One region of the Paenibacillus sp. FSL R10-2199 genome, then DNA from elsewhere that is predicted to be linked to it. Evidence: riboswitches for the same ligand, from Rfam matches in the RefSeq annotation. Region 1 holds a riboswitch; each other region holds the start of a gene.
What was found. A riboswitch is a leader RNA that binds a small molecule or an ion and turns the genes downstream of it on or off. The one in region 1 is predicted to bind cyclic di-GMP.
Positions count from the first base shown of each region.

Region 2: linked by a shared signal. The riboswitch ahead of NYE33_RS02085 (anti-repressor SinI family protein) and the one ahead of NYE33_RS05735 (flagellar assembly protein A) in region 1 are both predicted to bind cyclic di-GMP.
Region 3: linked by a shared signal. The riboswitch ahead of NYE33_RS34935 (PA14 domain-containing protein) and the one ahead of NYE33_RS05735 (flagellar assembly protein A) in region 1 are both predicted to bind cyclic di-GMP.
Region 4: linked by a shared signal. The riboswitch ahead of NYE33_RS01600 (choice-of-anchor A family protein) and the one ahead of NYE33_RS05735 (flagellar assembly protein A) in region 1 are both predicted to bind cyclic di-GMP.

Region 1 is NZ_JBBOBO010000001.1:1,289,646-1,297,580, reverse strand. It holds gene NYE33_RS05760 (ring-opening amidohydrolase) at 1-226, opposite strand, end outside; gene NYE33_RS05755 (ABC transporter permease) at 226-978, opposite strand; gene NYE33_RS05750 (ABC transporter ATP-binding protein) at 975-1,784, opposite strand; gene NYE33_RS05745 (ABC transporter substrate-binding protein) at 1,798-2,811, opposite strand; gene biuH (biuret amidohydrolase) at 2,866-3,549, opposite strand; cyclic di-GMP riboswitch class I at 4,069-4,162, shown strand; gene NYE33_RS05735 (flagellar assembly protein A) at 4,265-5,890, shown strand; gene NYE33_RS05730 (DMT family transporter) at 5,958-6,875, opposite strand; gene NYE33_RS05725 (LysR family transcriptional regulator) at 6,972-7,901, shown strand; gene NYE33_RS05720 (aldo/keto reductase) at 7,907-7,935, shown strand, end outside.
Region 2 is NZ_JBBOBO010000001.1:476,170-484,104, forward strand. It holds gene NYE33_RS02045 (PadR family transcriptional regulator) at 1-493, shown strand, start outside; gene NYE33_RS02050 (hypothetical protein) at 724-942, shown strand; gene NYE33_RS02055 (aldo/keto reductase) at 998-1,975, shown strand; gene NYE33_RS02060 (hypothetical protein) at 2,258-3,547, shown strand; gene sipW (signal peptidase I SipW) at 3,549-4,145, shown strand; gene NYE33_RS02070 (TasA family protein) at 4,245-4,841, shown strand; gene NYE33_RS02075 (TasA family protein) at 4,911-5,501, shown strand; gene NYE33_RS02080 (helix-turn-helix domain-containing protein) at 5,674-6,006, shown strand; gene NYE33_RS02085 (anti-repressor SinI family protein) at 6,156-6,305, opposite strand; cyclic di-GMP riboswitch class I at 6,334-6,418, opposite strand; gene NYE33_RS02090 (2-oxoglutarate dehydrogenase E1 component) at 6,937-7,935, shown strand, end outside.
Region 3 is NZ_JBBOBO010000002.1:1,629,744-1,637,678, reverse strand. It holds gene NYE33_RS34960 (glycosyltransferase family 4 protein) at 1-48, shown strand, start outside; gene NYE33_RS34955 (glycosyltransferase family 4 protein) at 45-1,184, shown strand; gene NYE33_RS34950 (glycosyltransferase) at 1,287-2,387, shown strand; gene NYE33_RS34945 (UDP-glucose dehydrogenase family protein) at 2,392-3,732, shown strand; gene NYE33_RS34940 (sugar phosphate nucleotidyltransferase) at 4,626-5,999, shown strand; cyclic di-GMP riboswitch class I at 6,137-6,217, shown strand; gene NYE33_RS34935 (PA14 domain-containing protein) at 6,231-7,935, shown strand, end outside.
Region 4 is NZ_JBBOBO010000001.1:369,965-377,899, reverse strand. It holds gene NYE33_RS01630 (AraC family transcriptional regulator) at 1-620, shown strand, start outside; gene NYE33_RS01625 (Atu4866 domain-containing protein) at 697-948, opposite strand; gene NYE33_RS01620 (zinc-binding dehydrogenase) at 1,154-2,086, opposite strand; gene NYE33_RS01615 (MmyB family transcriptional regulator) at 2,120-3,097, shown strand; gene NYE33_RS01610 (ASCH domain-containing protein) at 3,145-3,567, shown strand; gene NYE33_RS01605 (hypothetical protein) at 4,034-4,408, opposite strand; cyclic di-GMP riboswitch class I at 5,257-5,349, shown strand; gene NYE33_RS01600 (choice-of-anchor A family protein) at 5,432-7,935, shown strand, end outside.

The DNA of each region.
Region 1 (7,935 bases):
AGGATATTTCTGCAGGCCGCTGTTCCTGGGATACCCCGGCGAAGAACGCCTTCAGCGCCATAACGGCATAGCCCCGCGTGAAATCATTGACACAGCCGTTCCCCTCGGTCTTTCCCAGTACAGCTGCAACCTCTTCGGGCCGGAACAGCCCCTCTTCTATCGCCGCCTGCAGGCCGGACATGTCATTCGGCGCACCAGCAGGGATTTTGATCACCGAGCATTTCATCACAGATCATCGCTCCTTGTCCAGAAAATAACCTTCTTCTCCAGCAGCCCGATACACCAGAACAGCAGCAGACCGCACAGCGCCGAAGCAATAATGGCCGAGAACATCACCGGAGTATCCATATGATAGGAAGAGACGAGCACCACATAACCCAGCCCCTTATTGGCCCCGACAAATTCGCCGACAATCGCTCCAACAATGGCAAGCGAGGTCGAGATTTTCAGTGCGGAGAAGATATAAGGCAGACTGGTCGGCAGCCGCAGCTTCCAGAAGATTTCGCTTTTGGTTCCTTTATAGGTGGAGAACAGCTCCCAGGCCTCGTATTCAATCGCCTTAAGACCTTTGACACTGTTCACCAGAATCGGGAAAAAGCAGATCAGCATCGAAGCGATGACCTTCGAGGTATATCCGGTCCCCAGCCACACGACAAGCAGCGGCGCCAGCGCAACCAGCGGTGTAGTCTTAAGGGCAATAGCGAGCGGGAACATCCCCTTCTCAATCGGCTTGGAATGAACAAAAATAACTGCAGTAATCAGGCCGAGTATGTTAGCGAGCATGAATCCGGTCAGGGATTCACCCAGGGTAACCAGCGTATGGGACCACAGCGAACCGTCGATGGCCGAGACCACCTGGGTTGGAGAAGGCAGCAAATACATCGGAACCGACAGGAGCCGTACGGCCAGCTCCCACAAGATCAGGAAGCCGAGTGCAAAGGTGACCGGGTACAGGCTGTCCTTGAGTTTGGCTGTCATAGATGCTTCACCCGCTTTCTCAATTCCTTGACGGTCCGGTGGAATTCCGGCAGCTCTTCCATTCCTGCTTGACGCGGTGAAGGCAGCGGTACCGGAATAATATCTGTCACCCCGGCCGGCCGGGGTGACATCATCACCACCCGGTCCGACAGAAGCACGGATTCCTGAATAGAATGGGTAACCATTACAATGCTGCTTAGACTTGTCTCCGGACTCTCCCACAGACGCAGCAGCTCAAAGTTCAGCTTCTCACGGGTCAGTTCATCCAGCGCACCGAACGGCTCATCCATCAGCAGCACGGTCGGATCGGCGGCCAAGGCTCTGGCAATCGCCGCCCTCTGCTGCATTCCGCCGCTCAGCTGATGCGGGAAGTGGTTCTGGAAATCCTGCAGGCCGACCAGCCGCAGGGCACTTTCCGCCTTTTCACGCGCTTCCTTTTTGCTGAATTTCTTCTTCGGGCCCAGCTCAAGGGGCAGCATGACATTCTGCAGGGCACTGAGCCATGGCATCAGTACAGGCTTTTGAAAGACCATGCCCAGCGACAGGTCCGGGGAGGAATAGGCAACCTCCCCGCCTCCTTCCGGGCTTAGCAGCCGCAGCATCAGCCGCAGTGTCGTTGATTTCCCGCAGCCGCTCGGTCCGAGAATGGAGATGAATTCATTGCGGTATACGTCAAGACTGACATTATCAAGCACAGGCACATTGCCGAAGGAAAGAGAGCAATTGCGCAAGGAGAGCATCGTGTCCCGGGTACCGGGATTCTTCACAGGGGCGGAATTCATCTGTTCTTTCATCGCTGTTGTCATACCGGTTCCCTCCTTAATTCAAGTACTCATTGGTGAACAATGAGCCGATGTCCTGCTGCTTTTTCACAAAGTCCAGATCGATAAGATTCTGCTGCAGCGTCTCCCACGCCGCCTCATCCATCGAGCCGAGCGGAAGCTTCTCCGGCTCCAGCAGCGGAATGCTGGCCTTCATCATGCTGACTTCATGCGCAAGATCAAGCTTTTCTCCGTATTTCAGGCCGAATTCTGCCGCTTCCTCAGGATGCTCCATCGCATAATCCCAGCCCTTCATGGAGGCCTGTACGAAACTCCGGACCATTTCCGGATCCTTCTCAATCACGGACTCCGTGGTAAACAGGGTGTCGGCATAGAAATTGATGCCATAGTCGTTCGGGTCGATAATATTGACTTCCTTGCCCTGCTCCTGCACAGCCAGCACCTCATTAATTACATATCCGGGCCATGCCTTGACCTGGCCGGTCAATAAGGGGCTGAGATCATATTTGATCGGCATCTCTTCGATTTGCGAGGTTTCGATGCCCGCGCTTTTCTCCATAGCACGGAAGGTCAGCTCTTCATTGCCGCCGAGCTTGATGCCCACCTTTTGGCCGACAAGATCTTCCATTGTGGTGATACCGGATTCTTTAAGCGTGAACATTACGAACGGGGTTTTGCGGTATATCGCAGATAACGCCTTAACCGGTACGCCTTTTTCTCTGGCAATAATGATCTGGTCAGCACCGGTTACCCCGAACTCCTCACTGCCCGAAGCGACCATCTGTACCGCCGGAAAATCCGAGCCTCCCGGCCGAATCTCCACATCCAGCCCCGCTTCCTTATAGAAGCCCTTTTCAACTGCGGTATAGAACCCGGCAAACTGCGCCTGATGAATCCACTTCAACCTCAGAACAACCTTCTTAAGCTCACCGGAGCCTTCCGCCCCCTGTCCCTCAGCCTTGCCGGTATCCGAATTGTTGCCGCAGGCTGTAATGAGCAGCATTAGTGAAGTGAGCAGGATAAGCGCTTTGGTTCTGGACTTGTTCCACATGGTGATTCCCCCGTTATGATGTTATTTGGAATACTGGTCATTCGTAATTCGTATTTAGAATTGCTCCAGCGCCTTCAGCACCGCTTGCGAATCACTCACACTGCCGAAGACACCGCCCTGCATTTTGACCATATTGAGCGCTGCCAGGTGATTGGCATAATCCGTAGCACCCGTGCAATCCTCCAGGATCAGACATTCATAACCGCGGTCATTGGCTTCGCGCATCGTCGTGTGTACACAGACATCCGTCGTGATTCCGGTCAGAATCAGATGGGTAATCCCTTTATTCTTCAATATTAAATCCAGGTCCGTAGCATAAAAGCTGCCTTTACCCGGCTTGTCAATAATGTGCTCTCCCGGTATAGGTGCCAGTTCATCAATGATCTGCCAGCCGCGCTCGCCCCGTACGAGAATCCGTCCCGCCGGTCCTTCCGAGCCGATCTCAGCACCGATCTGTCTGCTCCGCCACCGTTTATTCGCCGGCAGATCGGACAGATCCGGCTTATGGCCTTCCCGGGTATGGATAACGGTGAATCCGTTAATTTCCCGGATGCGTGCCAGTAGCCGCCCAATCGGCTGAATCGCTCTGGATGTTAATGAGAGGTCGTAGCCCATTCGCTCCACGTAACCGCCTTTGCCGCAAAAATCCGTCTGCATATCGATAATCATCAGTGCCGTCTTCGCCGGATCAAGGACGCCGTCATAGGGCCAGGTGTAAGGTGCTGCTGTAATCTGCATGGTTCATGCTCCCCTTCCAGAATTCAATGCATGTATTTAATGTTATGTTTATTAACATTAATTTTATATTTCCTGCTGTTTGTTAGATTATATTACAACAAATTTGCAATGTCTTCGTTTTTATTACGAAATAATGAGATAATTGTTTGTGTTATTCTACATATATAACATAAACATTACATATAAACCCCGGATTAACCCTATTCATATATTAAAAAAAGCCGCCCAACGCAGGCAGCCTCAGCAGCAGTCCGTTCTCCAGCTCAAAGATCCGGCTGTTCTTGCAGAGCAGACTCCTCCCATAAGCTGTAAGCGCTGGGAAACCAGTTTTTCAAGCAATATAGAGCTGCACATTTCAAGATTATTAATAAATTGGCAGAATACAGTTGAAAAATAGCTCCTTAAGTACTAGAATTAAGCTTGTTTGCAGAAGTTCCTGCAGCGCAGGAACCAGTTATGACCTTTTTTGTCGATTACAGTCGATTGAAATCGCCTCATGCTGAGTGTATATCATTGATCTATTTCTAAAGGCAAACTTCCTGAAAGGGTAGGACGCAAAGCAATGGGCCTAAGAATGCTGAGAATCCGCGTTTATGGTCGCCAGGCTGCCAATAGAGACCACGTAAGCCATCAGTCACCGGGAGATCCCCCAGGCTTTATGATGCTCTTTTCTGTACGAATGCCATTGATTATACGAAAAAGCGAGGTTAAGATAATGCCGCAGCAATTCATCGAACCAACCCGATATGATTTCGTGGAATCCTTGATGCTTGAACGGACCGGATTCCTGGATTCTTTCTCTGTGGAGGGCCGGACTTCCGGCGGGATGAATGGAGATAAGGATGGAATTATCCTTGTGCAGAATAATCAGATCTTCATTACTCCCCCGCTCTCTGGCGGCAAGCCCGCCCGGATCTCCGCTGTTCATCCTGTAGTGCTGAAGATCAACTGGAAGACCGTTACAGAGCCTACTGAGGTAACCTCAGCGGATCATATTACCTGGGAAATTTGCGAGAAGCCACAGTATCAGATTACGGTTTCACCTGACAAGCTCAAAGTGCATTTCACCTTGTACCGTGCAGAGAAGTACGCCTGGAATCTGGTCAATTGCCCGGCTTCCTTCGAAGCCGCAGTCCGGGCTGAGCCTAACCGGGCGATGCTGCTGTCCACGCTCACCATAGAACAGATTCTTTCTTCGCTGGATAACCGCTCCATTCTGCGGAATCTGAATATCCCGGCCCTATACGCCGAACTGAACAACCCTACATATCTCCCTGTCTGTATCGCAGAAGGGAGAGCCCCGCTGCCCGGCAAGAAATCAAGGCTGCAGCTATCCCTCCCGGAGCATACGCTCACAGGCAATGGAATGCTCCGGGAGGGACGAACTGCGGAAGCTGCAGATTCCTTAGATTATCTGCGGTTTCCGGGAGCCCCCTTCGCCAGAGAGGGAGAGGTATTCGCCCGCAAGCTGCCGCCCGAAGAGGGAATTCCCGGATTCGACGTAGAAGGAGGCATCTTGCCTCCACCTCCACCGCAGGATATTTATTTCGCAGCCGGAGACAATGCACGGCTGCTTCCAAACGGGGAGATCGCGGCTCTGCGTACGGGCAGACCCCGCATCTGCGGAGACTCCGGCAGCGTCACAACCTGCGATTTCCCGGACCTATGCCTCATCACCAAGGAAATGGCGGCAACAGCCCGTGAGATTATGTTTGCAGGTGACATCGTCGTACCCTCAGATATTGAAGGCCCTATGTGTATTGAGGCGTTAGGGAATGTGTATATCTACGGCAACGTCTGCCAATCTACAATTACGGCTACAGGCAGTATCTATATAAGCGGTCAAGTAACCGGCTGCAGCCTGCACACCGGACTTGCCGGGGTACACCAGCACCGCCTGCACCGCTTCTCCAGTCTTCTGCTGACTGAAGTTGGCGGACTGCGGGAAGCCGCCCGGCTGCTGGCCAAGAATGTAGAATCCCGCCAGCAATCCGTGAAATACGGTCTGGTGGTTATGCTGCTGCTGGAGGATAAGTACAGCCATATAGAGTGCCTGATCAGCGATCTTAAATCCGCACTGCTGTGCATGGAAGGGGCCCCCCAGCCCGGTACGGATCAGCTCAAGCAGATGCTGGAGGTTTTTACCCATCCGGGGCAGTTCACCGAGTTTATCACTGACAGTGTTCTGAACAGCTTCTCCCGGCTGCTGCGTAATCTGTGTGAAGACATTGAACTGCTCCAGGAGGAGCATGTCTTCATTAATATCGCCCGTTCCCATAACAGTATCCTGGAGTCCGGCGGAGAACTGATCCTGCGGGACGCGGACGCAGAAACGGTCTAAGCCTGCTGTAATGTAACCCCTGACAAACATAAACGGCTGCCCCTCTTCTGAGGGAGCAGCCGTTTGTTTATTCCTTACCCAGACCGGGTACCGGGGTCTGCAGGACACTCCCAGCATTCCGGCCCAGCCTGACATTCACCAGAATAATGCTGCTCACAATCAGCAGCATACCGATGACCAGATTCAACGTAATCTGTTCATGCAATAAGACTACACTGGAGCCGATGGAAATCAGCGGAATCAGAAAGGTGAACGAGCCTACCTTGCCGGCCTCTCCTTCATTGATCAGCTTGAAGTATACCAACCAGCCCAGCGCAATCACGAAGACCGCGATGAACAATGTATTTATTATAAAAGTACTACTCCAGCTAATATCCGCCCAGCTCTCCGAAGCTGAGCCTGCCGCCAGCAGGATTACCCCGCCGATCATGATCTGCATCGCGGTCATCCACAGCATATCTACTCTGGCTGCATTGCGTTTGGTATAGACCGTAGCCAGCGCCCAGCTGAGTGCACTGGCCAAGGCCAGCAGTACGCCTATAGGCGAGATACTTCCGGTTAATCCCCCAAGGCTTAACGAGGCTACCCCGAGGAAGCCGATTACGAGGCCGGCGATCTTAAGCCCGTACATCCGCTCGCCCAGCCAGATCCAGGCAAAGATTCCGAGCAGCACCGGCTGCAGGAATACAATGGCCGAGAATAATCCGGACGGCACATACTGCAGGCCAATCGTCTGGAAGCCATAGTAGAAGACGATACTGAGGAATGCTGACACCAGATAGACGGGCCAGAGCTGGCGCAAATGCAGCTGCTTCCGCTTCGGCAGCGCCGCGATGATTAGTATAATACCGGCAATGACCGTTCGGATTCCGGCGAACAGCAAGGGCGGGGCATACGTTAAGGCAATTTTGGAGAGCGGCCAGTTGATGCCCCAGACAATAACCAGGAACACTAATAAGCCAATGGTTTGCTTCCGCTTCTGCATGAGTTCACCTCTTGTTCTGATTTCTTCCCAAATGATACAATAGATTCAGTCATAATTGAAATGAATTATAATCATGAGGGGCATACCAGATTAGATATGAATAACACTCAAATTCGCCTATTTGTCTTAATCGCTGAGAGCCGCAGCTTCACCAAGGCAGGTCTTGAGCTGAATATGACCCAGCCCGCAGTCAGCCGCGCCATCTCCGCACTCGAAGCCGAGCTGGACGTGAAGCTGCTGCTGCGCGACCGGCGCAGCGGATTGATGCTGACGGATATCGGCAAGCGGATTCTGGTTATCTGCCGCGGAATTCTCAGCGGCCTCGATAAGATAGATCAGGAGATTGCCGCCGAGAAAGGCCTGGAGAAGGGCCTCATCCGCATCGGCGCCTTTCCGGTTGCCGCTGCCTATTTTGTCCCGAAGATTATCAGTGCCATCACTGCCAAATACCCCGGAATTGAGATCAGATTATATGAAGGTTCGGTCGCCGAGGTGAAGGACTGGCTGGCATCACGGTTCATTGACGCAGGCCTGATGATTCCGCCGGTCGAAGATTTCGCCTCCCTGCCGCTGTTCCGGGAGAAGCTCTACGCCGTATTGCCCGGGGATCACGAGCTTCGGCACAAGCAGATCATCTGCGTGAAGGATCTGGAAGCTCAGCCTATGCTGCTCTGCCGGTCGGGCTACGAGCCTCCGGTAGTGGACTTATTCAACCGGGCCGGAAGCAGGCTGAATGTGAAATACGAGGTCAACAGCTACATTACCGCACTGAATATGATTAAGGAGGGGCTCGCCGTCGGTGTGATGTCACAGCTCTCCCTCTTGTCGCTGCCGCCGAATGTCGTGGTCCGGGAGCTGGCGCCTGATGCTTACCGCGACATTCATATCGCCGTCCATTCCCTGGAGGAGACCTCTATTGCCGTTCAATTATTTATTGATACTGCACTGCAGCTGTTCTCCGGCAATGAAGCCGCTCCGCCGTCTCCGGCCGCAGCCGGCCTGATTAACGATACCGATAAGGAGTGATTAACATGGAATATAATCGTCTCGGAAATAGCGG
Region 2 (7,935 bases), 810 kb from region 1:
TATGAAGGAACGCACGATGGACCAGTTCATTAAGCTGCAGATGGGCTCATTATATTATGCAGTCGACAAGCTGGCCGAGGGTGGTCATATCGAAGCTGTGGAGATCATCCGCAGCGCGGACCGGCCGGATAAAACCATCTACCGGATTACGGATAAAGGCAAGGAGTTAATGGAACAGCTCATTCTGCAGCAGATCAAGAAGAGCGACCCCCTGTATCATCCGCAGTACATGGCCTTGGCATTCTCGCGCTACATTGACCAGGAGAAGGTGGAGATACTACTGGAGGAACGAATCCGCGAAGCGGAGCACCAGGTGAACTTCGCCTACCAGGTATACGAGGAGCATATCTCCATTGTGCCCCGTTCGGCGCTGCATCTGATGTACGGCCGGTATGAGCATAGCCTGACAGAGCTGAAATGGCTGAAGCGGCTCCATGAGGATGTGGCCGCCCGCAGGCTGAGTGACAAAGGCAGCCCGATTATTCCGCAATAAGTATAATTTCAGGAGGATTGTTCCGCCGCCGTTACAGGCAGCCGGGGCAGTCCTCCATTTCATTTCCAAAGCCTGTTCACACAGGAACCTGCGGTTTATCACAGGCCCCTGTGTTTAATTAGCCCGAATTGTGTTTATTAGGGAGCAAACTGCCGGCAAGGCTCAGGAGAATTCTCTAGCACATTTCCATCCTTGCCTTGCAAATAATCCGAAAGGGAAGTGAACTTAAGATGAGCCATAGTGACGATAAGAAGCCGATAAGAGACGAGCGTGACCATCCCGAGCAATACCCGACGGACAAACCAAGCTTATTCGACCTTGATGAAAGCGAACAGAATGTAGATCCGATTCCGGTCGAGGATCTGACACTCGAGAAGCAGGAGGAGAAGGATAAGGAAGGCACGAAACACCGCTCCTCCAGCGACAAGAAATACCATACCGGATTCTAAAGGTGTACACTTAATCTTAGAGCATTCAAAAGTTAAAGCTTATGGAGGGATACAATTGCTGAAAGCGTTACCACTTAATAAACGCGGAATTCCCGCCAGCCGCATTGCGCTGGGCTGTATGGGGCTTGGCGGAGGCTGGGACCATGAACCGGTTACAGCGGAGAACATAAAGCAGGGGCATGAGGCGCTGGATGCGGCGCTGTCGATCGGCATCAATTTTTTTGACCATGCGGATATCTATACCCGGGGCAAGGCGGAGAAGGTATTCGGACAGATCTTCAGGGAGCGTCCGGGTCTGCGTGAGGAGATCATCCTGCAGTCGAAATGCGGCATCAGGCTGATGGAGCCGGGTGATATCACCAATATGTTCGACTTCTCCAAGGAACATATTCTGTCCAGTGTAGACGGAACGCTCTCCCGGCTGGGCACAGAGTATATTGATATTCTGCTGCTGCACCGCCCCGACCCGCTGATGGACCCTGAGGAAGTCGCCGAAGCACTGCGCCTGCTTAAGACAGCCGGCAAGGTGCGCCACTTCGGTGTCTCCAATATGAGTGCTGCCCAGATCAAACTGCTGGAGACCTATTGTGACGAGCCCTTCATCGTCAATCAGCTGCATATGAGCCTGTCCAAAATCAGCTGGGTCGATGCCGTACTCAGCGTGAACCGGGAACAGTGGAAAGACCTCACGTTTCCTGAGGGTACAATAGAGTATTGCCGCGCGGGAAATATCCAGCTTCAGGCCTGGGGCCCGCTGGCCCAGGGGCTGTTCAGCGGAAGGCCGCTTGAAGGACAACCGGAGAACGTGGTGAATACAGCGGCCAGAGTACAGGCGCTTGCCGATGAGAAGAATACAACACCTGAGGCCATCGTCCTGGCCTGGCTGATGACGCATCCTGCAGCCATCCAGCCTGTAATCGGCACCGTCAATCCGCTGCGCATCGCAGCCTGCGGAGGGGCGGATAAGATTGAGCTCTCCCGCAAGGAGTGGTACGAGCTGTACGTCAGCTCACGCGGAGAGAAGCTTCCTTAAGGAGCGGACTTCATTACAAAAGGAAAAGGTTATGCTATCCGTAGTTATTATGCGGATAGCATAACCTTTTTTGTTCTCAATAAAGAACATTTGTGAAAAACAGCGATATATCAAGAAAATTAAAGATAATCAGATGCATCCGTGCTTTATTGCGAACAATTCGCTGAAATTGACATTTCTCTTTTCCCGGGTGTGCAGTGTATGATTTCATTACGAAGACGTTCTTAATAAAGAACGAATATAACGAATATCAATCAGTAAGCCATGAGAGGGGGCCTACCTTTGTACCCCAGATCCGCCAAACGGCGTAAACGGAAATACACGAAACTCGGTCTTCGGATCCTGCAATCCGGTGTGGCTGTATCTGTTCTTATAATGTATACCTCCAATCAGATTGGCAGTACTTACGGAGAGTATAACACTTCCCAGGAACAGAACACCTCTATCGGGCTCTGCTCCGTATTTCCGGGCCAGATCGAACAGCTGCTGTCAGAGTTCAGCGGACATGTCCGCACAATTACCCAGCTGAAGTCTTCTCTTGGCAGCCACATTACGAGCGGGAACTATAACACTCCCCCGGTCTCTGAAGAACTGTCAGCGGAGGAACTGGATCAGATCTCCAGTGAGATCTCAGAACAAATCCGGCTGGCAAGCGATACAGTTAGCGCACTGGATACACAGCTGAGCCTCAATGCAGGTATCTGGCAGCAAATTCTGCAGGAAATTGGCAGTGCAGCAGCCATTCTGCATCAACTCGGAGGATATATGGTTAATCTCGAACCCAATTGCCTGGAAATCCGTGACGCCCGGTTCTTCGAACAGCTGCAGGAAGGTCTCCATCAAAGCGGGGTGCTGTCGGAATCCCTGACGGATACATTAACGGGCATTGTGCATTATCTGAATACGATTCATGATTTCGGCGGCTCGCTGCCGACCGGTAATCCTGACCGGGTGCTTCTCCGGCAAGAAAGCTTCGGCTTCCCTGCCGAGGAACCGATTTTCTCACTCATGGCCAGAGCCTACAATGCAGACCCCAATGTATCTCCCGCCTTACAGTCAAGCTACGATCAGTTAAGTGCAGAATTAACAGCCTCCAGAGACAACCTATCGTCCACAATCTCCACGCTGCAGGAACAGCAGGTACACATTGCTGAAGCGAAGGCGGCGCTGGAGGAGAAAGCCAAGGCTGAAGAAGCGGAACGGCTGGCGCTTGAGAAAGCCAAGGCTGAGGAAGCGGAACGGGATGCACTGGAGAAGCAGAAACAAGAGAACGATCAAACCAAGAATAATCCGCCCGCAGCCAGCATTCCTGGAGAAGATAAGACCATCGATGAACCTGCTATAGAAGCTCCTGAGGGAGAAAAACCGGCTCCTGCACCCTCACCGGATGCAGAGGTTACCGCTCCGCCTGCCACACCGGCACCGGAAGCCAATCTTCCGGAGGCGACTCCAGCGGCAGACTCACCTGGGGAGCTCCCGGATAGCGGTACAGATACCGCGCAGCCAACAGCTACAGTTACACCTACAGCTACACCTGCTCCACAATCGGATACCAGCAAAGGCGGGGAATAATATGCGCATTAAAAAGATAGTCAGCACCACATTGTCCACACTGATATTTATGATTTTCCTGGTGCTGGTAACAGCAGTAGTCATCTCCAAAGCCTCCGGAGGCGAACCTTCCTTCTTAGGCTATCAGATCAAGACGGTGTTATCCGGTTCCATGGAGCCGGGCATCCAGACCGGATCTATAGTAGCGATTAAGCCGGGCGGGGATATGACCCGTTTTCAAAAAGGCGATGTGATTACTTTCATGAATTCCGATAACCTCCTGATTACACACCGTGTGGTCGATGCTTCAATAAACAGTGCCATAGGTGAAGCCAGCTATACCACCAAAGGGGACAATAACGATGCAGCCGATACCTCAGCGGTCAGCTCAACAAATGTGGTAGGCCAATATACCGGCGTCACCGTCCCTTATGTAGGATATGCCATGAATTTTGCGGTCTCCAAAGCCGGAAGCGTAATGCTGATGATTATCCCCGGGCTGCTCCTGCTCCTCTACGCACTGTATTCCTCCTGGAAAGCCGTAGCGGCACTGGAGAAGAAGAATGCAGGGCCAGCGGTGACCGGCGGACCGGATACCCTTCCAGACATTGTGCAATAAACCGATTGTCCTCTCCCGTTTACGAAACGCGGAGCAACAATAAATTTTCCCCGAAGACAGGTAAAGACAAAAAAAGAACGATGAGAGAGGGATGAACAAATGAACGTTAAAAAAACATTAGGTCTCGGCGTTGTATCGGCAGCACTCGGATTAACCCTGGTCGGCGGAGGAACCTTCGCTTACTTCAGCAGTACCTCCACCACTGCAGCTTCTTTTAACAACGGAACTTTATTACTTAATTCGGACCCCTCCGTTATTGTCAATCTCAGCAATCTTAAACCGGGGGATACGATCCTAAGAGATTTTAAATTGAAAAATGACGGAACGCTCAATATTCCCAAAGTTGTTCTGCGTACCTCATCTGTCATTACAGATGCCCAGGGAGATAACGGCGCCCATAATCTCAAAGACGATATTATTGTGACGTTCCTAGTTAACAAGGATAAGGTAACATCACCTGTTCTGGTCGTTTCACTGGCCGAACTTGAGCAGCAAAGTCCGGATCTTGTAGCCAAGGGAATTCTCGGCGGAATCTTTGGTGTAGAGAATGGGGGCATCAAAGCAGGCACCTCAGATAAACTGAGCGTACAGTTTGCCTTCAAGGAAACCTTCCAGCCGCAAAACTACTATCAAGGCGATACACTGGCCCTGACCCTGAACTTCGAAGCCAACCAGGAAAAAGGCGCCCTCAAATAATCTATCTGTATATGCATTCCTGATCACCGATCTTAAAAAAACATAATATACTCGAGGAGGAAATTAATTATGGGTATCAAAAAAACATTGGGTCTTGGCGTAGCATCGGCAGCACTGGGATTGTCTTTAATCGGAGGGGGCACCTTCGCTTACTTCAGCTCCACAGCAACCAGCACGGCAACCTTCGCGGCAGGCACGCTGAAGCTCGGCTCTTCCTTTAATACACCTGTTGCCCTGACCAATCTGAAACCGGGTGATTACACCGTACGCACGTTCACCTTGTCCAATGACGGCACCCTGGATATCAAACTCCTAACGCTGGCCACCAGCTACACTGTAACTGATGCGAAGGGCGATAATGCCGGCCAGGATCTTGGAGATCACTTCAAAATCAAACTTCTCGACAGCTCTTATACCAGCGGTCCGCTTGCCGGCCATGTGCTGTCCGAGATCTCCCTGAAGGACCTGAAGAACACTTCCAGCTATGATCTCGTAACGGCGGGTGTACTGCCGGGAGGCATCGCCGCTACCCAAACCAAAACCTTCAAGATTGCTTTCGAATTCGTTGACAATACCCAGGATCAGAATATCTTCCAGGGTGACGGCTTGGCGCTGAACTGGACATTCAATGCTACGCAAGGTTTGGGAGAAGCCAAATAAGGCTATTAAATTATATACACAAAACGGCATATCCTCCCTCATCCGGGCTGGATATGCCGTTTTGTCTCTCCCCGCCAGCTTCTGGCAGGAACAAGGGTTTTTGTCCGTTTTGCGAATTTTTGTTATACTGATAACAAAAAGTACGGAGGGCGTTGTAATCGTGTCAGATAATATGGGAAGCCGCATCCATAGGCTCCGGCTGGAGAAGGGTTATTCTTTATCCGAGCTTGCGGATAAGGCTGACGTGGCGAAATCATACTTAAGTAATGTCGAACGGAATATCCAATCCAACCCCTCCATTCAATTTATCGAAAAAATTGCCGATGCACTCCAAGTATCCATTCACGTATTACTGTATGGCGGAATTGCAGAAACTGCAGAGCCGGTTCTCGATGGAGAATGGTTCAGGCTGGTTCAGGATGCGATGGCCTCTGGTATAAGCAAACGTGAATTCAAGGAGTTTCTCGATTATCAGAAATGGCGGCTGGAGCAGAAGGATAACTGAAATACCCCACAAAGTGAGGCAGCAGCCTCGATGATTACCCAGGTACTTTGCGGGGACCCCGAAACAACATGTAAATTCCAACAGAAGAGGGCACAGCGGTGTACACCGCTGTGCCCTCTTCTGTATGTATCCGTACAATGCTGAATGCCCTACATCGCCTGGAGTGCTTTTTCAGTAAAAAAACGCCGAATCTCGTCTGCCTGGATGCCAGCCTGCTTAGCAGACATTAGCAAATGCACCCATTCTAAATCCAGATCAACTACCTGCAGTTCGTCATTCCCCTGGTTGGACTTATCCAAGAAATCTCCTCCTAGAATTTTCGCGTCCCCAGGCAGTCCGGCCATCATAGTATTTCTACTTTAGATCCGAGACTTTGTGCCCCTGTCTTTCGGCAGGTTTACCCTTTACTGGACCCTTTACATGAAAGGATCTGAAAAGAATCGATGAAACCGTTCTCCGCAATAACATTATACAAGATCTTACATGAAAAGTGTGTCGTTTTCTGGAATTTTTTTATGTTAAATCGTGAAGACCCTTAGCTAAAATTGCCAATAGCTTGTATAAATAATTCCAATTCATCTTCAATCGGTCCAAATTAGTTTAAATATACTAAATAGATATTAATCCCGTAACACAATATAGAAACAATTACCCATTTCTATGATTTACAACCACCTAAATCCCTTAATTTTTTATTAATTTTAACGATATTTTATTTTTCCGGCTTCACTCGGGAAATTTATGATTGTTCCGTATGAATCCCCTGCTGAATCATACCGTTTTGCGAACGGATTGCACGAAAGTATGAATTGATTACCCTGCCGGAAAGTAGCACAATAAGATGAGAATGAAACCGCAAACATCGCAGCTCCGCTAAGCGGTGTTCCTAATATACCGCATGTGGAGTTTATCCGTTAGGAGGACCTACTCATGGCCGTCAAAGAGCCCTATAACGAATCTGTCTGGAGCAAGTATTACGGTCCCAATCTGGGCTACATTCAGGAGAAATACGAGCAGTTTGTCAAGGACCCCACTTCCGTAGAGCATCATTACCGCGACCTCTTCACAGTATCCGGCCCGCCTCCCCTGGCTCCGGATGCCGTCAAGACGCCTCCCCCCGCCATCTCAGGAGATACAGAGTGGCTCAGGAAAGCCGTTAAAGCTTCCAAGCTAATGGCTAACATCCGAATATACGGCCATATGGCTGCCGATATCGATCCGCTGGAGCGGAGCACCAACCCGATGGCGAAATGGCTGGAGATCGAGACCTATGAGCTGACGCGCGAAGATCTGAATGCCCTGCCGGCTTCATTGATCTGGGAGAATGCCCCTGAGGGCGTGCATACCGCTATGGATGCCGTTCACAGAATGCGCCAGGCCTACACACAGACCATTGCCTATGAATTCGGGCATGTGCATGACGAGCGTGAGCTGCGCTGGCTCAACAGCCAGGCGGAATCCACAACGTCGCCTGCTCCACTGAACCATGCGGAACGCAAAGAGCTGCTGAAACGCCTGATTCAGGTAGAGCAGTTCGAGACCTTCCTGCATAAGACCTTCGTCGGCCAGAAGCGCTTCAGCCTGGAGGGCAATGATGCCCTCGTGCCTATGCTGGATGAAATTGTCCGCGCTGCCGCACATGACGGCGCAGAGCATATCCTGATGGGTATGGCCCACCGCGGAAGACTTAATGTGCTTGCCCACATTCTGGGCAAACCTTATGATATTATTTTCTCGGAATTCCATCATTCGCCGAACAAGGAGCTCTTCCCGTCCGAAGGCTCCATGGGTGTCACCTATGGCTGGAGCGGGGATGTGAAATACCATCTAGGCGCCGACCGCGCCGTCCGCGAAGGCGAAACTGTGCGTACCCGCATCACGCTTGCGAACAACCCGAGCCATCTCGAGTTCGTGAATCCGGTCGTTGAA
Region 3 (7,935 bases), on a different contig from region 1:
GAGTCCGTATTCCTCGAAACTTTGGGAAAGGGTGTGAGCGTAGGATGATCAAAGTCGCTTATATTGATCACACCGCCAAATGGAGCGGCGGAGAGGTTGCCTTGTTCAACATTCTCACCAACATCGGTGAACAGATTAGCCCGCTGGTGATTCTGGCGGAAGAAGGCACTTTGGCCGAACGGCTGCGGGAGAAGGGCATTGATGTTCGCATTATCCCGCTGGATGAGAGCATCCGCAGCCGCGGACGCAATGCCGTGAACCTCGGCGCCCCGGCGGCTGCAATGAAGCTGCTGGCCTACGGCCGTAAGCTCGCTCCGCTGCTCAAAGAGGAGAAGGTCGATTGCGTGCATACCAATTCGCTGAAATCGGCATTTTACGGAGCGGTGGCTGCCAAAAAAGCCGGAGTGCCCCTGATCTGGCATATCCGGGACCATATCGGAGCCCCGTACCTGAAGCCGGTTGTCGCCAAGGCGATCCGGCTGCTGTCACGCCTGCTGCCGAACGGCGTCATCGCCAATTCCCATTCCACGCTGAATGCGCTGGAGCTGCCGCGGTCGAAGAAGACGTTGGTTGTTTACTCCGCTTTTGCCAAAGCGATCGGTGAAGGGATAGGCAAGCGGGACCAGAAGGACTTCAACGTCCTGCTGGTGGGACGTCTGGCTCACTGGAAAGGCCAGCATATTGTACTGGAAGCCGCCAAGGCCTTCAAGCATGACAGCCGGGTGAAGTTCTGGCTTGCCGGAGACGCGCTGTTCGGGGAAGAGGAATACAAACAGGAATTAATTCAGCAGATGCAGCAAGGCAACATTACCAATGTCAGCCTGCTGGGTCATGTAGATGATATACAAGGACTTATGAACAAAGCCGATTTACTGATTCACACGTCGATCACCCCCGAGCCGTTTGGCCAGGTCATCGTCGAAGGTATGGCGGCTGGACTGCCGGTGATTGCCTCCAATGAAGGCGGACCGGTTGAGATTGTAGTTCCTGGCGTAACAGGAATGCTGATCCAGCCGGGAGATGCTACTGTACTTGCAGACTCCATCACCTGGATGCTGAACCATCCCGAAGAGCGTAGACGGATGGCGGATAATGGAATGAAACGGGTGAAAGAGCACTTTGTCATCGAGAATACGGTCAAGGATATCGTCGCTTACTACAAAGGTTTGCTGGCGGTTACCTGACCCTCGTACTTGGACAATGCTTAAGACTTGCTTCACTATCCGTTTCTACCATGCGTTCACTGCTTGATGATGCTGCTCCATAAAACTTTGAGGATGATTCACATGAAAATTGCGATAGCGCACGATTACTTAATCCAAATGGGCGGAGCGGAAAGAGTGGTGGAGGTTTTTCATCACATGTATCCGGATGCTCCGATCTTCACAACGGTTTTTAACGGAAGCCGCCTGACCGATAACCTCAAAGATGCGGATATCCGGGCCTCCTGGCTGCAGAAAATCCCCGGCGTGAAGCGGAATTTCAAAGGGGTGCTGCCGCTCTATCCCATGGCCGTCCGCGATTTGGACTTCAGCGGGTATGATATCGTCCTTAGCTCCAGCAGTGCTTTTATGAAAAGCATCCAGGTGCCCGAGTCTACATTTCATCTGTGTTACTGCCATACCCCCATGCGGTTCGCCTGGGATTATGACACTTACATGGAGCGGCAGTCGAATTCCGGATTATTCAAAAGACTGCTCAAGGTGTATATGCAGCGGCTGAAGAACTGGGACCAGCGTACCTCCAAAAATGTAAATCAGTTCGTAGCCAACTCCTCCGTCGTGAAGACGCGGATTCAGAATTATTACCACCGGGATTCCGATGTGATCTTCCCGCCGATCAATACAGCGCGCTTCACCAGCTCCCCTACCATTGGAGATTACTATCTGATCGTATCCCGGCTGGTTTCCTACAAGCGGATCGATCTGGCAGTAGAGGCGTTCAACCGTAACGGTGTAAAGCTGTACATCGTGGGAGACGGGCCGGACCGCAAGCGTCTGGAAGGCATGGCTAAGGATAATATCTCTTTCCTGGGCCGGCTGGAGGATGAAGAAGTGACTGGACTGATGTCGCAGTGCCGGGCTTTTGTTTTTCCCGGAGAAGAGGATTTCGGCATTACGCCCCTGGAGGCGAATGCAGCAGGTAGACCGGTCATCGCCTATCAGGCCGGAGGAGCGCTGGACACGATTATTCCTTACGTCAACGGCGTGTTCTTCCAGCACCAGGAAGTTGATGATCTGCTCCAGGCCATAGATGAAGCAGAATCCTATGCGTGGGATATCGAGCAGATTATGGGCCATGCACGTAAATTTGATGAGCAGGCGTTTATGGTCCAGTTCAAGCAGTATGTGGAACAGGCCTACGTCAATTTCCTAAAAGGAGGATGATTGTATGAAACTCGCAGTAATCGGTACCGGATATGTAGGTCTTGTCTCAGGTGTCTGCTTCACCCTTAACGGAAATCATGTCATCTGTGTGGATAAGGATGAGGCGAAGATCGAGAAGCTGAACCGGATGGAATCCCCAATCTATGAGCCGGGTATTGAGGCACTGATCGAAATGAATCTCCGTGAGGGCAGGCTGAGCTTCTCGGCCGATCTTAAGGATTCGGTCCGCCGCTCCGACATCGTCATCCTTGCCGTAGGGACCCCCTCACTGCCGGGCGGTGAAGCGGATCTAAGATATATCGAAGGGGCAGCCATTGAAATTGCGCAGGCAATGGAAGGCTACAAGGTCATCATGACCAAGTCAACCGTACCCGTAGGCACCAATGAGAAAATCCGCAATTTGATCGCTTCGCACACGAATCATCCCTTCGACATTGTCTCCGCCCCTGAGTTCCTCCGTGAAGGCTCCGCGATCCGCGATACGCTGCATCCCGACCGGATCGTGATCGGACTCGATAATCCTGAGCTTGAGCCGATGATGCGCCAGCTTCATCAGGGCTTCACAGACAATGTGTTCGTCACGGATATCCGCAGCGCCGAGATGATTAAATATGCGTCAAATGCATTCCTGGCTACTAAAATATCGTTCATTAACGAAATCGCCAATATTTGCGAAAAAGTGGGAGCTGATGTAACCGAGGTGGCCGAGGGCATGGGAATGGACCGGAGAATCGGATCTACCTTCCTGCAGGCCGGTATCGGTTATGGAGGCTCCTGTTTCCCGAAAGACACCAATGCGCTGATCCAGATTGCCGGTAACGTGGATTACGAGTTCAAGCTGCTGAAATCGGTGGTCGAGGTCAATAAAGGCCAGCGCTTCATGATCATCTCCAAGCTCCATGAATCGCTGGGCAGCCTGCGCGGCGCAGTCATCGGCATCTGGGGCCTCGCCTTCAAGCCGAACACTGATGATGTCCGCGAGGCGCCTGCCCGTGAAATCGTTGAAGCGCTGGTAGCCGAAGGCGCCACGGTGAAGCTCTATGATCCGATTGCCGCCGAGAATTTCCGGGCGCAATATGATCACCCGCAGCTTCGCTGGTGCGGGCTGGCGGAAGAGGCTGCCGAAGGCAGCGATGCGGTATGCCTCCTGACCGACTGGAGCCAGTTCAAGGATATCGACCTGCATCTGCTGGCGAAGAGCATGCGCCGTCAGGTGTTGATCGACGGCCGCAATGTCTATAGCAAAGAGCAGATCGAAGGAACCGGCCTGGAGTATCATTCTGTCGGACGCCCGCAGATGGGCGGCCTTAGCGGATTCTCCGCCAGCGTTGCTGGCGCGGTCTAAGCTCTTGGTCTATCAGTGATCCCGCAGCCTCCCACTGAAAGTGTGATGCACGGGGAAATTAGAGGGAAAAACCCTTCTAATTCCGCTGAAAGTAAGCTGTATGGGGAAATTAAAGGGATAATTCCCTCTGATTCCGCCGAAAGTGTGCTGTACGGGGAAATTAAGGGGAAAAATCCCTCTAATTCCGTCAAAAGTGTGCTGTACGGGGAAATTAAGGGGAAAAACCCCTCTAATTCCGCCGAAAGTGTGCTGTACGGGGAAATTAAGGGATAAATTCCTCTGAATGCACCGGATGTGGGCCAATGGAGGAAATGAGGGGCATTAGTGCTCTTGATTCCACCGCCGCGTAAGTGAACGTAAAACCTTGGAACAAGAGTGTTATGTTTCCCCTTCGCTGCTACAGCGAGCGGAAATCCCTTGGAACAAGATGCATTTAATCCCTTAAATCTCTCACCGCCGCATAGTTGAGCGGCGCCGCCTTGGAACAAGCGTGAATGGCTTTGTCCCCGCAAAAGCAGGCGGGGCAGCCGCAGGTTCAATTGCCGCAACAACAAGCGGCAGCAGCTGATTCAATTGCCGCTCAACCAAGCGGCAATAGCCGGATCTTTAGCCGGGAGCTTCGCCTGCGGGCGAAGCGAATAAGCCAGCTGTTATGTAATGGAACGGAGAGGAATTTTGGAACTGTAGGAGCGTTAGCGTCCGCCTTTGTCTCCGGATTTCTACCGCGATAAGCGGTTTAAATCAGGAAATCCGGAGACAACAGCGGCCGAAAGTCCAAACATTCCTTGCAGTGACCCTCATAACAGCCGCTTTTAGGCTTAAGCAAACGCAGCCAGCTCCCAATAACAATCCGATATTTTCGCGACATCATATAAACTTAGGAGGGTTCACTTATGAAACTAGTACTTCTATCAGGCGGTTCTGGTAAACGGCTCTGGCCTTTGTCCAATGATTCACGTTCGAAGCAATTTCTGAAAGTACTGGAAAGCCCGGCAGGTGAACCGGAATCCATGGTACAGCGGGTATGGAGACAGCTGCAGGAGACAGGGATGGCGGAATCGTCCTACCTGGCTACCGGCCGCAGCCAGGTAGAGATGATTCAGAGCCAGCTGGGCAGCGGGGTGCCGATTATCGTTGAGCCGGAGCGGCGCGATACCTTCCCTGCCATCGCACTGACAGCAGCTTATCTGTATTCGGTCGCCGGTGTTTCACCAAGCGAGACGGTAGCCATCCTGCCCGTCGATCCTTATGTGGAGTCGTCCTTCTTCGAAACCGTTCTGCAGCTGGAGAGCACGATGCTGGAGAGCGGCGCCAATCTGGCGCTGATGGGCGTAGTTCCGGAGCATGCTTCCGAGAAATACGGCTATATCATTCCTACCAGCGCCGAAGCGGGGGCGAGCGGGTATCTGCAGGTGAGCCACTTCCAGGAGAAGCCGGACCGCAAGCAGGCTGAGGAGCTGATCAGCCGGAACGCGCTCTGGAACTGCGGCGTGTTTGCTTTCCGTCTAGGTTATCTGCTGGATATTCTGCAGCGCAAAGGACTGCCGCTGAACTATGAGGAACTGCAGAAGCAGTATAAACTGCTGGCTTCCATCAGTTTTGATTACGAAGTGGTGGAAAAAGAAGAGAATATCGTGGTTCAGCCTTACGCCGGATTCTGGAAGGATCTGGGCACTTGGAACACGCTGACTGAAGAAATGACCAGCAATCATGTCGGCAAAGGCTTCGTCACTGCAGATTCCGAAGGCACCTGCCTGATCAACGAGCTGGACATTCCGATCACCGTGATCGGAGCGAAGGATCTGATTATCGCCGCCAGCCCGGACGGAATTCTGGTTACGCACAAGGCGGAGAGCCCGCGCATTAAAGAAGTGCTGAAATCTTTTGAACAAAGACCGATGTACGAAGAACGCCGCTGGGGCCACTACAAGGTAATTGATTATGTGAAATATGCGGAAGGCAATGAGGTGCTGACGAAGCGAATCTTTATCTCTGAAGGTAAAAATATCAGCTATCAGCTGCATCACAAACGCAGTGAAATCTGGACCATTGTCAGCGGTGAAGCCAGCATTGTGCTCAATGAGAAAATGCATAATGTGAAGGCGGGGGATGTCGTACGGATTCCGGAAGGCACCAAGCATGCGATCCTGGCATTGACAGATATGGAATTTATCGAAGTGCAGACCGGCTCTGAGCTGGTGGAGGAAGATAACATCCGAATCACCTTGGATTGGGAAGATATCGCCTTGCAGCAATTCATTTCATAGGTCTAATCTATCTATATAACCAATTGTTACAAATCCAAAACAGGTATTAAGAACCATTTATTAAGAAAATTTCATTTTTGCTCTAAATTAAAACTAAATAGGGACGATACTTACGGTAAGAGGGATTAATCCTTCCAATACGACAAAGGCAAACCTAATCGAAAGATAGGGACGCAAAGCTATAGGGCCTTCGCAAGAGTGGCAGCCTGGCTACCGAAAGGAAGATGGATTTTGATAACTTACCGTAAGTCTCGTTTGCTGTGCACTGTGCTGTCTCTGGCCCTTTTATTGACTGCAGTACCTCTGGGACTCGGCGGAATGCCTTCATCTGCAGAAGCTGCATCTAGTTCCAAAGCGCCCGTTAATCCGGAGGCTTCAACCGAAGCAGTCAGATTGCTGGATGATCTGTATTCTATCACTGGAAAAGGCATTATTACCGGCCAACATGACTATCTGGAAAGTCCGGACGAATTCAGCAACAAGCTGAAAGGAACCAGCGGACAATATGCTGCTCTTCACGGCTATGAACTGGGCGTAATCAGCGGGCAATCGGAAAGTACAGCAGCGGCGCAACGCAGAAATGTTGTGAACAGCGCGATCAACTGGTATAAGGGCGGCGGCATTGTAGCCATGACTTTTCATGAGAATCTGCCCGGTACCGCATACCTCTGGTCCAATGTTCAGAAACCGCTGAGCCAGGCGGAATTCAATAAATATATTACTCCGGGTACAACACAGTACACTGCATTGATTGCAGATCTGGACAAAGTGGCAGTTTCACTTAAAAGCCTGCGGGATGCTGGTGTTCCCGTACTCTGGAGACCTTACCACGAAATGAACGGTGACTGGTTCTGGTGGGGGAAGAAAAATAACTTTGCTGCTCTTTGGAATATTATGTATGACCGTTTCGTAAACGTTCATAAATTAAACAACCTGCTGTGGGTATGGAACCCCAATGCACCCAATGCCTGGTCTGATCCTTATGCGCTGACCTACCCGGGGGCTGACAAGGTGGATGTACTCGCGGCAGATATATATGAGAACGATTATATGAATAAATATCATGACAGCCTGCTCGCACTTGCGAATGGCAAACCGATTGCCATTGGCGAGAATGGACAAATGCCAAGCACAGCAAAGCTGCAACTCTCACAGAAAAATTGGGTATATATGATGAGCTGGGGAAAAATGCTGTATGAAACCAACACAGTTGCTACCATCAAAGGTTTCATGAGCGACAGCTATACTGTGACCCGGGACGATTATAAAGCAGGCACATTTGCTACGGCGACGCCGAAACCAACAGCAACAGCAACACCAACGCCAGTACCAACAGCAACACCAACGCCGGTACCAACAGCAACGCCAACGCCGGTACCGACAGCAACACCAACGCCGGTACCGACAGCAACACCAACGCCGGTACCAACAGCAACGCCAACGCCGGTACCGACAGCAACACCAACGCCGGTACCGACAGCAACGCCAGCGCCGGTACCGACAGCAATGCCGATACCAGTGCTGACGCCGCCCCCTGCTTCCAATGATACTGTGACGGCCCCCGTCGTTCAGAATGGTCTTCAGGGGGAATACTACAAGAACATGACGCTTTCGGGCACTCCGGTTCTGGTCCGGAATGATGCGCTGCTGAACTTTAACTGGCGCCAGGCAGCGCCGGATGCCAAGCTCGGAGTGGATAGCTTCTCCATCCGCTGGACGGGTCAGATCAAACCGTCTTTCAGTGAAACCTATCAGATTATCACTACCTCCGATGACGGTATCCGCGTCTATATTGACGGCACAGCTGTAATCGACAGCTGGACCAAACAGAGTGGTACCGAGCGTACAGGAAGCATAACTCTGCAAGCAGGCCGGCTCTATGATATCAAAGTGGAGTATTACGAGAATGCCGGCGATGCCAATATCCGCCTGATGT
Region 4 (7,935 bases), 920 kb from region 1:
CTCCAGAGACCCCGTACTTGTCCCTTCAGCTACAGTTCGATATGGATCAGATTTTGGATGTGATTCAACAATCCAATGTCACAGAAAACACAGGACAAGAACCTCCCCGCGCTTTGGTTATCAGCCGGATGAGCGATCCGCTTCATGAGGCTGTCATGCATCTAATCCGTTTGCTGGATACGCCGGATGATCTACCGGTGCTGGCTCCTTATGCAGTGCGCGAGATTCTTTACCGTATGCTGCAGACTGAGCAAGGGGACTCTATACGGCAGTTCGCTCTCTTGGGCAGCCGTGCCCATCAAATTGCCCACGTGATTGAAGGGATGAATCTCCACTATGCGGAACCCATGCGGGTGGAGAAGCTCGCGCAAGCAGCCGGAATGAGCAAATCATCTTTTTTTGCCTGTTTCAAAGAAGTGACGGCAATGACCCCCCTCCAGTATCAGAAACGCCTGCGGCTGACAGAAGCTCGGAAAATTCTCCTGGCGACAACGAGCGATGCGACAAGTGTCGCTTATCAGGTTGGCTATGAGAGCGCCACGCAGTTCAATCGTGAGTATGCCCGCTTGTTCGGCCAGCCGCCTATTCGGGATGTACATCGGTTCCGGGAAACGATATAGTTGCATCACACAAAAACACCGCCAATTCTCCTGAGAATGCGGTGTTTTTGTTATTCCTGTTATGTGGAAACTTGGTTTACTCCCGATACAAGACCATGCCTCCGTGATAGAGCACCGAATCGCGAAAATCACCATCGGCGGTGAAGCCGGTATCATCTACATATTCAATATGATCACCTGTAATAGAATAACTTCCTTGATAAGCGCTTTTTCTGCTTCCGCGTGCTTCAGCATAGCGGCCGTTAGGCAGCAATTCATGCCTTATATAACCATCTGCGGTTACCCACATTCCAATATAAGGATGGAAGGGGTTAATGCTATCTTCCATTATATTCATCCTTTCTTTCTTTATTTAGTTCTGCATGTTTATTATCCTCCTTCAATACAATGGGGGGTAGCCTGATTCATTGAGATTGTTGCCTAATCCTCCATTTAAGAGATTGAGAACATTATGACCAATTTAACCTCTTTTGTGGTGAAACGGGTTTGCCATATCTGTCGTGCGTGCTTTACAGGCGCTTTTTATATCAGAATTATTCGGTCAACAGCACGGCCTTACCGGAATATCTGCGTTCCAGCAGCGCCTCGGATACCTCCGCTATCTTCTCCCATGACGCTTCCACTTCAATGCGGGGGGTTAATTGGCCTGTTGAGAGGAGGCCGGCCAGCAGTTTGAGATCGTCGGCTACGGAGTAACGGCTAACTTCTTCTCCAAGAAAGAAGCTGTACAAGGTTCTGCCGCCTAAGCCTCTGACATCAAGTGTGGAGTAAGGAGAGGCTGAATGTCCCATCGAGACTAGGGTCCCTCCCGGTTCCAGCTGAGGCATCAAAGCAGCCAGTGTATCACCGCCCACCGAATCCACGATTAGATGATAAGGCCCGTAAGGAATTGCCTGAGATATCGCAGCTTCTCCAACCACAACCTCATTAGCGCCGGCTTCCCGGGCAACCTGGGCTTTTTCCTTTGTTCTTGCTACACCTACTGTAAATGCCCCGGACTGTGCGGCTAACTGATGAGCCATGATTCCCACGCCTCCAGTGGAGCCGGTGATCAATATTTTCTTGCCGAGCAGCATTCCGCCCTTTCTAAGGGTGTAAAGTGCGGACAGGCCTGCTACAGGCAAAGTGGCGGCTTGGGCGAAGGTTATGTTATCCGGTATCTCTGCCAGGAACGAAGCAGGTGCAGCCACCCGCTCTGCCCATGCCCCCATCGGGAGAAGCCCGGTGACACGGCTTCCTTCTCTGGGTCCGGTGCCATTCCGGGCTTGCTGGACAACAGTTCCGGCAAAATCCCAGCCCGGCCGGAATCCCTCAGCCTCCTTCCTTGCATCAACAACTTCACCCCGGTTAAGGGAGAAAGCATGCACTCTAACGATTGCCTCCCCGGGCTGGGCCTCCGGTGCGGCGACTTCCTTGACGGTCAAATATCCATTAGCCGGTGAGTCTGTAACAATTGCACGATTCATAGGATCTCCTCCATAAATATAATTAGAAGCGTAATGGAAATTGCGCCCTGTTTTCATAGTGGAGTATACTGTAGGAATTGGCTTGTACCAAGAGTAGAACTACACCTCAATATGGTAAAGGCGGTGAGCCTGATGACTATACGTAAGGATAGGGACGTTCAGGATGAGACGTTGAAGGGGGTAATCGCTGAAATTGAGAATCTTCGCGTAACACGTCAACTGGATTATGCTAATCAACCCCATCCGTTGTTGAAACGGTTTACTCAGCAGGAGCTTAACGATATGGCTTGCCCTACGTATAAAAACCTATTAATGGGACGCTCACACCGCATGCCGGATCGCCGGATGATTATCTGTATTGCTGAATATCTGGAGTGTACAGCCGTTGAACGGAATGCTCTGCTGCTGGCTGCCGGTTATCTCCCGGTCTATCCGGCTCTTGAAGGAGCAGCTATGGAGCAGGCGCTGGAAGAAGTGAGGCAGATCCTGAGCAGCCTGCCGCTGCCGGCAATGATTGTGAACCACATGTTAAATATCAAGGCGGTGAATGAACGGTTTAGCCGGTTATTTGAGTTGCCTGCACATCAAGCTTTCTATAAAGACTTGAATATGGCAGATCTTCACTTCAATGCGGATTATCCTGTGCGCTCCCGCTCGACCTTCAATGCCGCATCCTTTGAATTATGGGAATCTCATGCAGTGGAGGGTATACATGCTTATCAAAAAATACACACCGGCTCCAGACAGGAGCCATGGTATACGCATAGCCTCGAAAGACTCCGGCAATACAGTGATTTCAATAAGTACTGGAATAAGCGGCCTGATAACACAGGTACCGAGCCTGGTCAGCACAAAATGATCTTAGCCAGAATGGGTGCCTCAGATAAGTTGGTTCCTATCCGGTACAAGCAAATTCATATTTCCGCGGGCCATCATCTATATCCAAGAATTGAGGCCTACTTACCGGTCGATGAAGCTGCTCATACAGTTTTTGAACAACTGGAAAGCTGAGTGTAAACTGGACAATATGTGTTTTCTGGAATGGAGGCAAGCCTTGTATGAAGTGTCTGACGATTCGCCAGCCTTGGGCCACCTTAATTGCGCTGGGTGAAAAACAGATTGAGACCCGTTCCTGGCCGACGTCTTACCGGGGGGATTTAGCCATCCATGCCGGTATGCAGGTAGATAAGGCCATATGCAAGACGGAGCCGTATCAATCAGTGCTTGCCCGGCACGGCTACACCGCGGATAATCTGCCCTCCGGAGTAATCCTTGCGACCAGCCGGCTGGCCGGTTGCTGTGGGGTTACGCCTCAGCAGGCGCAGCAGAGCTGGCCGGGCGGGAATGAATATGTGTTCGGCGATTATGCAGAAGGCCGGTATGCCTGGAAGCTGGAGGGGGTAGTTGCGCTGGCTCATCCTATAGCTGCCAAGGGGCGCTTAGGTTTCTGGGAATATCCCGTTCTTGAGCAGGAGTGGTGAATCCGTTTGTGGCCAAATAAATAAAAATTTCATGCAGATCAGCTGTCAGCGGGTATGATAGGGATAATCAGCGGGTAATCTTCTTATATATATGGAAAGCGGACTCTGCGGCGGTATGCTGCAGGAGCCAGGGCAGAATTGCCGGGAAGGAGCGTATGCATAAGAGATGGGCAGCCTTCTTATCGCATGGCTTTGTATGCTTTGTTTGTTTATTGTGTTTAAGGATCAGGTAAGCCGGAAGATCCTGTATCCCGTAGCGGCTGTGGTTATCTGCGGCACGCTTGGGTATTGGACGATTTTAATGTAATCTTTATCTGGGTATCAGCTTATTTTCAGGTAAGGGATGTATATTGGGGTTACCAAACATCCCCCGGTGTAATATGGTACCCTGAGGTCTTGCCGATCATGGCGGGCCTCTTTTTTATGAGGGGAGAAACGCTGAGAATTAACATCGCCAGAATGCTGTTCATCTCAAGGCGGTTGAATCCGGAGTGCCAAGACCCAGATATCTGCGCATGCGGATAGTAGACTGGGCGGTAATGACATCATCCAGCAGCAGCATCCGTTCATGATAACCCCTGCAGACAAATTTGGCTTCAATGCCAACTTCCAGCTGCTGCTGTGCATAGACCTTCAGACCACGGGCTCTCATCTCGGTGCGGACATTCCGCAGATCGGCTATGGCTGCACCCGCCGCTGTCCGGACAACCTCCAGGTAAGGAGCGGGTGTACGCAGCTCTGCAGATAGGATGGAAGCATCGCGTTCAAAGGCGGATAAAATGAGCGGCAGCAAGATATACGATTTCACCAGCATATTGTCCTGGCTCTCTGCTCTGTGCATCAATCTCACCCCCTCTAATGAGAACATATATTCGTAATTTAACCCGAAGTTCAAAAAAAATCAATGGTATTTAAAAAAGAAGGCTATTAATGTGACATAATTCACAATAAAATAGGAAAAATTATTTTATATTAAAATTGAAATAATAAAGATTAAAAATAAATCAGTTTAAAAGGAGAATGGCAATGAGTCATGAAGGAAATCTCCGCCGCGGTTTATTATTCGGGTTATTCCTTAGCGTTCCGCTCTGGGTGTCAATGATTGGCTGGATTCAGCTGCTCTAAAAATGGATTCCTGCGTGTGCAGATTTTCAGCCCTCTACGCAAACTCCCTAGAAATGTCGATTAAAGACTGCTGCCAGGGTTTGCTTAGGCGCCAGTTTTTGTGAAAATATATGAATATCATAGGGCCTTTACTATAAAAGAGCTCTCCGGTATGAACGGAAAACGGGCGGTATCCTTAAAGGGGATGGCGCCCGTTTCTTCGCGTTTACCATGGTGAGGTTGCTTTAGCGGAGATGAGTTGGGGGAAGGGAGAAGGAATAGGACTAAAATACTAAATTTTAATATTTAAAATTGTAAGAAATAGCTCTGTGAAAAGGGAAAAATACTGCGGCGAATTAGCGGAATTATCGACCTTTTTCGTCAGGAAGTTATATTCTCATCTTGTATAAATCCTTATAGATAAAGGTTTTTTTAATCTTTTTTCTTTAAAAAAATAGCTGTGAAATGAATTGGAAATATATTGACAATATGCCAGTCGGCATCTAAACTGGAGTTAGTTCTAAAGTAACAAATATCACAGATTTCACTTGGGTATTACATAAGCTTTTCCAATTTCATATCAATCATGTACAAACGCAAACCGTTTCGAAAGAGCGGGACGCAAAGTCAGGAATCTGATGCCCCTTAAGTCCGGGCTATGGTCGTCCGGCCGCCGTGAAGCTAACCCTTCGTGGCGGTCTTTTTTTTGTTATAGTTTTGCGGCGATTTCATAGAATAGTTGAATAGGAGGTGTAGATTATTGAGAAAAAAAATGCGAAAAGCGGCCGCCTTTATTCTGGCGGGCGTACTGACCGTAAGTAGCGCCTTCACTTGGGGGACGGAGGTAAGGGCAACATCTGGTGTGCCTTACAATCCAACGCCGGTCTTGGGGATTGCCGGGAATTTTAATGCTTTTATCTTTGACGATTTCACGCAAGGCAATGATCAAATTGAAGGCCGTCTTGCAGCGGGGGGGAATATTACTCTCTCTGGAGGTTACGGGGTAGCCAGGGCCTACAGGAATTCTTCAGCCACCGACGTACTCGTTGCCGGCAAGAAGTTTAAACATTCGGGCAGCGGAGAAATCTACGGAAACGTTGTGTATGGGGACACCATTGAAGCCAATGAGCCTAGTGTGAACATTATAGGCGCGAAGAAGCAGGGAAGCCCGATTGATTTCCCGGCTGAGAAGCAGTATCTGATCTCGCGTTCTGCAGCATACGGGGCATTGTCCGCTACGAAAGAAGTTGGTAATAATTATGGAACACTTACAATAAGTGCGCCGGATCTTTTCAACGTAGTTCATCTGGATGCGGCAACGCTGGCGAATACAAACAATATTCAATTCAACATTGCCCAGAATGCCACGTTAATTATTAACATAAGTGGAGCTACGGTCAATGTACCAAGCTTCGCAATGAATAACGGTAGAGCAAGTCAAGTGTTGTTCAATTTCTACGAAGCGACCAAGGTGAATATTGCGTATACGACCTTCTTGGGAACGATACTGGCGCCTAAGGCGGATGTTAATTATTCCGGTGCAGAGCTTTACGGAACGCTAATTGCCAAGTCTTTTAGCGGCGGAGTAGAAATGCACCTTGGAACATACGAGGGAGATGGACCGCCGCCAAGTCCGACACCGACCGCAACACCAACACCCAGCCCATCGCCAACACCAACCGCAACACCAAGCCCGACACCAACAGTGAAACCGACCGCAACGCCAACGCCGACGGTGAAACCAACTCCAACACCGACACCAACACCGACAGCAACGGTAAAACCGACACCGACGGTAAAACCAACCGCAACACCAACACCGACAGCAACGGTGAAACCGACACCGACGGTAAAACCAACGCCAACACCTAAGTGTACTCCGACGCCAACACCGACAGTGAAGCCGACACCAACACCAACGGTAAAGCCGACGCCGACAGTGAAGCCGACGCCGACACCAACGGTAAAGCCGACGCCGACAGTGAAGCCGACGCCGACACCAACGGTAAAGCCGACGCCGACAGTGAAGCCAACGCCGACACCTAAGTGCACTCCGACGCCAACACCGACAGTGAAGCCAACACCGACAGTGAAGCCAACACCGACAGTGAAACCAACGCCGACAGTGAAACCAACGCCGACAGTGAAGCCGACGCCGACAGTGAAGCCGACGCCGACAGTGAAACCAACGCCGACAGTGAAGCCAACACCAACAGTGAAACCAACACCGACAGTGACACCAACGCCAACGGCAGCACCGACACCAACGCCGACGGCAGCACCAACACCAACGCCAACGGCAGCACCAACACCAACACCAACAGCGACACCAACGCCAACGGCAGCACCAACACCAACGCCAACAGCGGCACCGACACCAACGCCAACGGCAGCACCGACACCAACGCCGACGGCAGCACCAACACCAACGCCAACGGCAGCACCAACACCAACACCAACAGCGGCACCGACACCAACGCCAACGGCAGCACCAACACCAACGCCAACGGCAGATCCAACACCGACACCAACGGCAGTGCCAACACCAACGCCAACGGCAGCACCAACACCAACACCGACACCAACGGCAGCACCAACACCGACACCAACGGCAGCACCGACACCAACGCCAACGGCAGCACCGACACCAACACCAACGGTAGCGCCGACCCCAACACCGACGGCAGCACCGACATCAACACCAACGCCGACAGCAGCGCCAACACCAACGCCGACAGCAGCACCGACACCGACGCCAACGGCAGCACCGACACCAACACCAACGGTAGAGCCAACACCAACGCCGACGGCTGCACCGACACCAACGCCAACAGCGGCACCGACACCGACACCAACGCCAGAGCCAACACCAACACCAACGGCAGATCCAACACCAACACCAACAGCAGCACCGACACCAACACCAACGCCGACGGCGGCACCAACACCGACACCAACACCAACGGTAGCACCAACACCAACGCCGACGGCGGCACCAACACCGACACCAACAGCAGCACCAACGCCAACGCCAACGGTAGCACCAACGCCAACGCCAACGGTAGCACCGACACCAACACCAACGGCAGCGCCAACACCAACGCCAACGCCAACGGCAGCACCGACACCAACGCCAACGGCTGCACCGACACCAACGCCAACGGCAGCACCGACACCAACGCCAACAGCGGCACCAACACCAACGCCAACGCCAACGCCAACGGCAGCACCAACACCAACGCCAACGGCAACACCGACACCGAC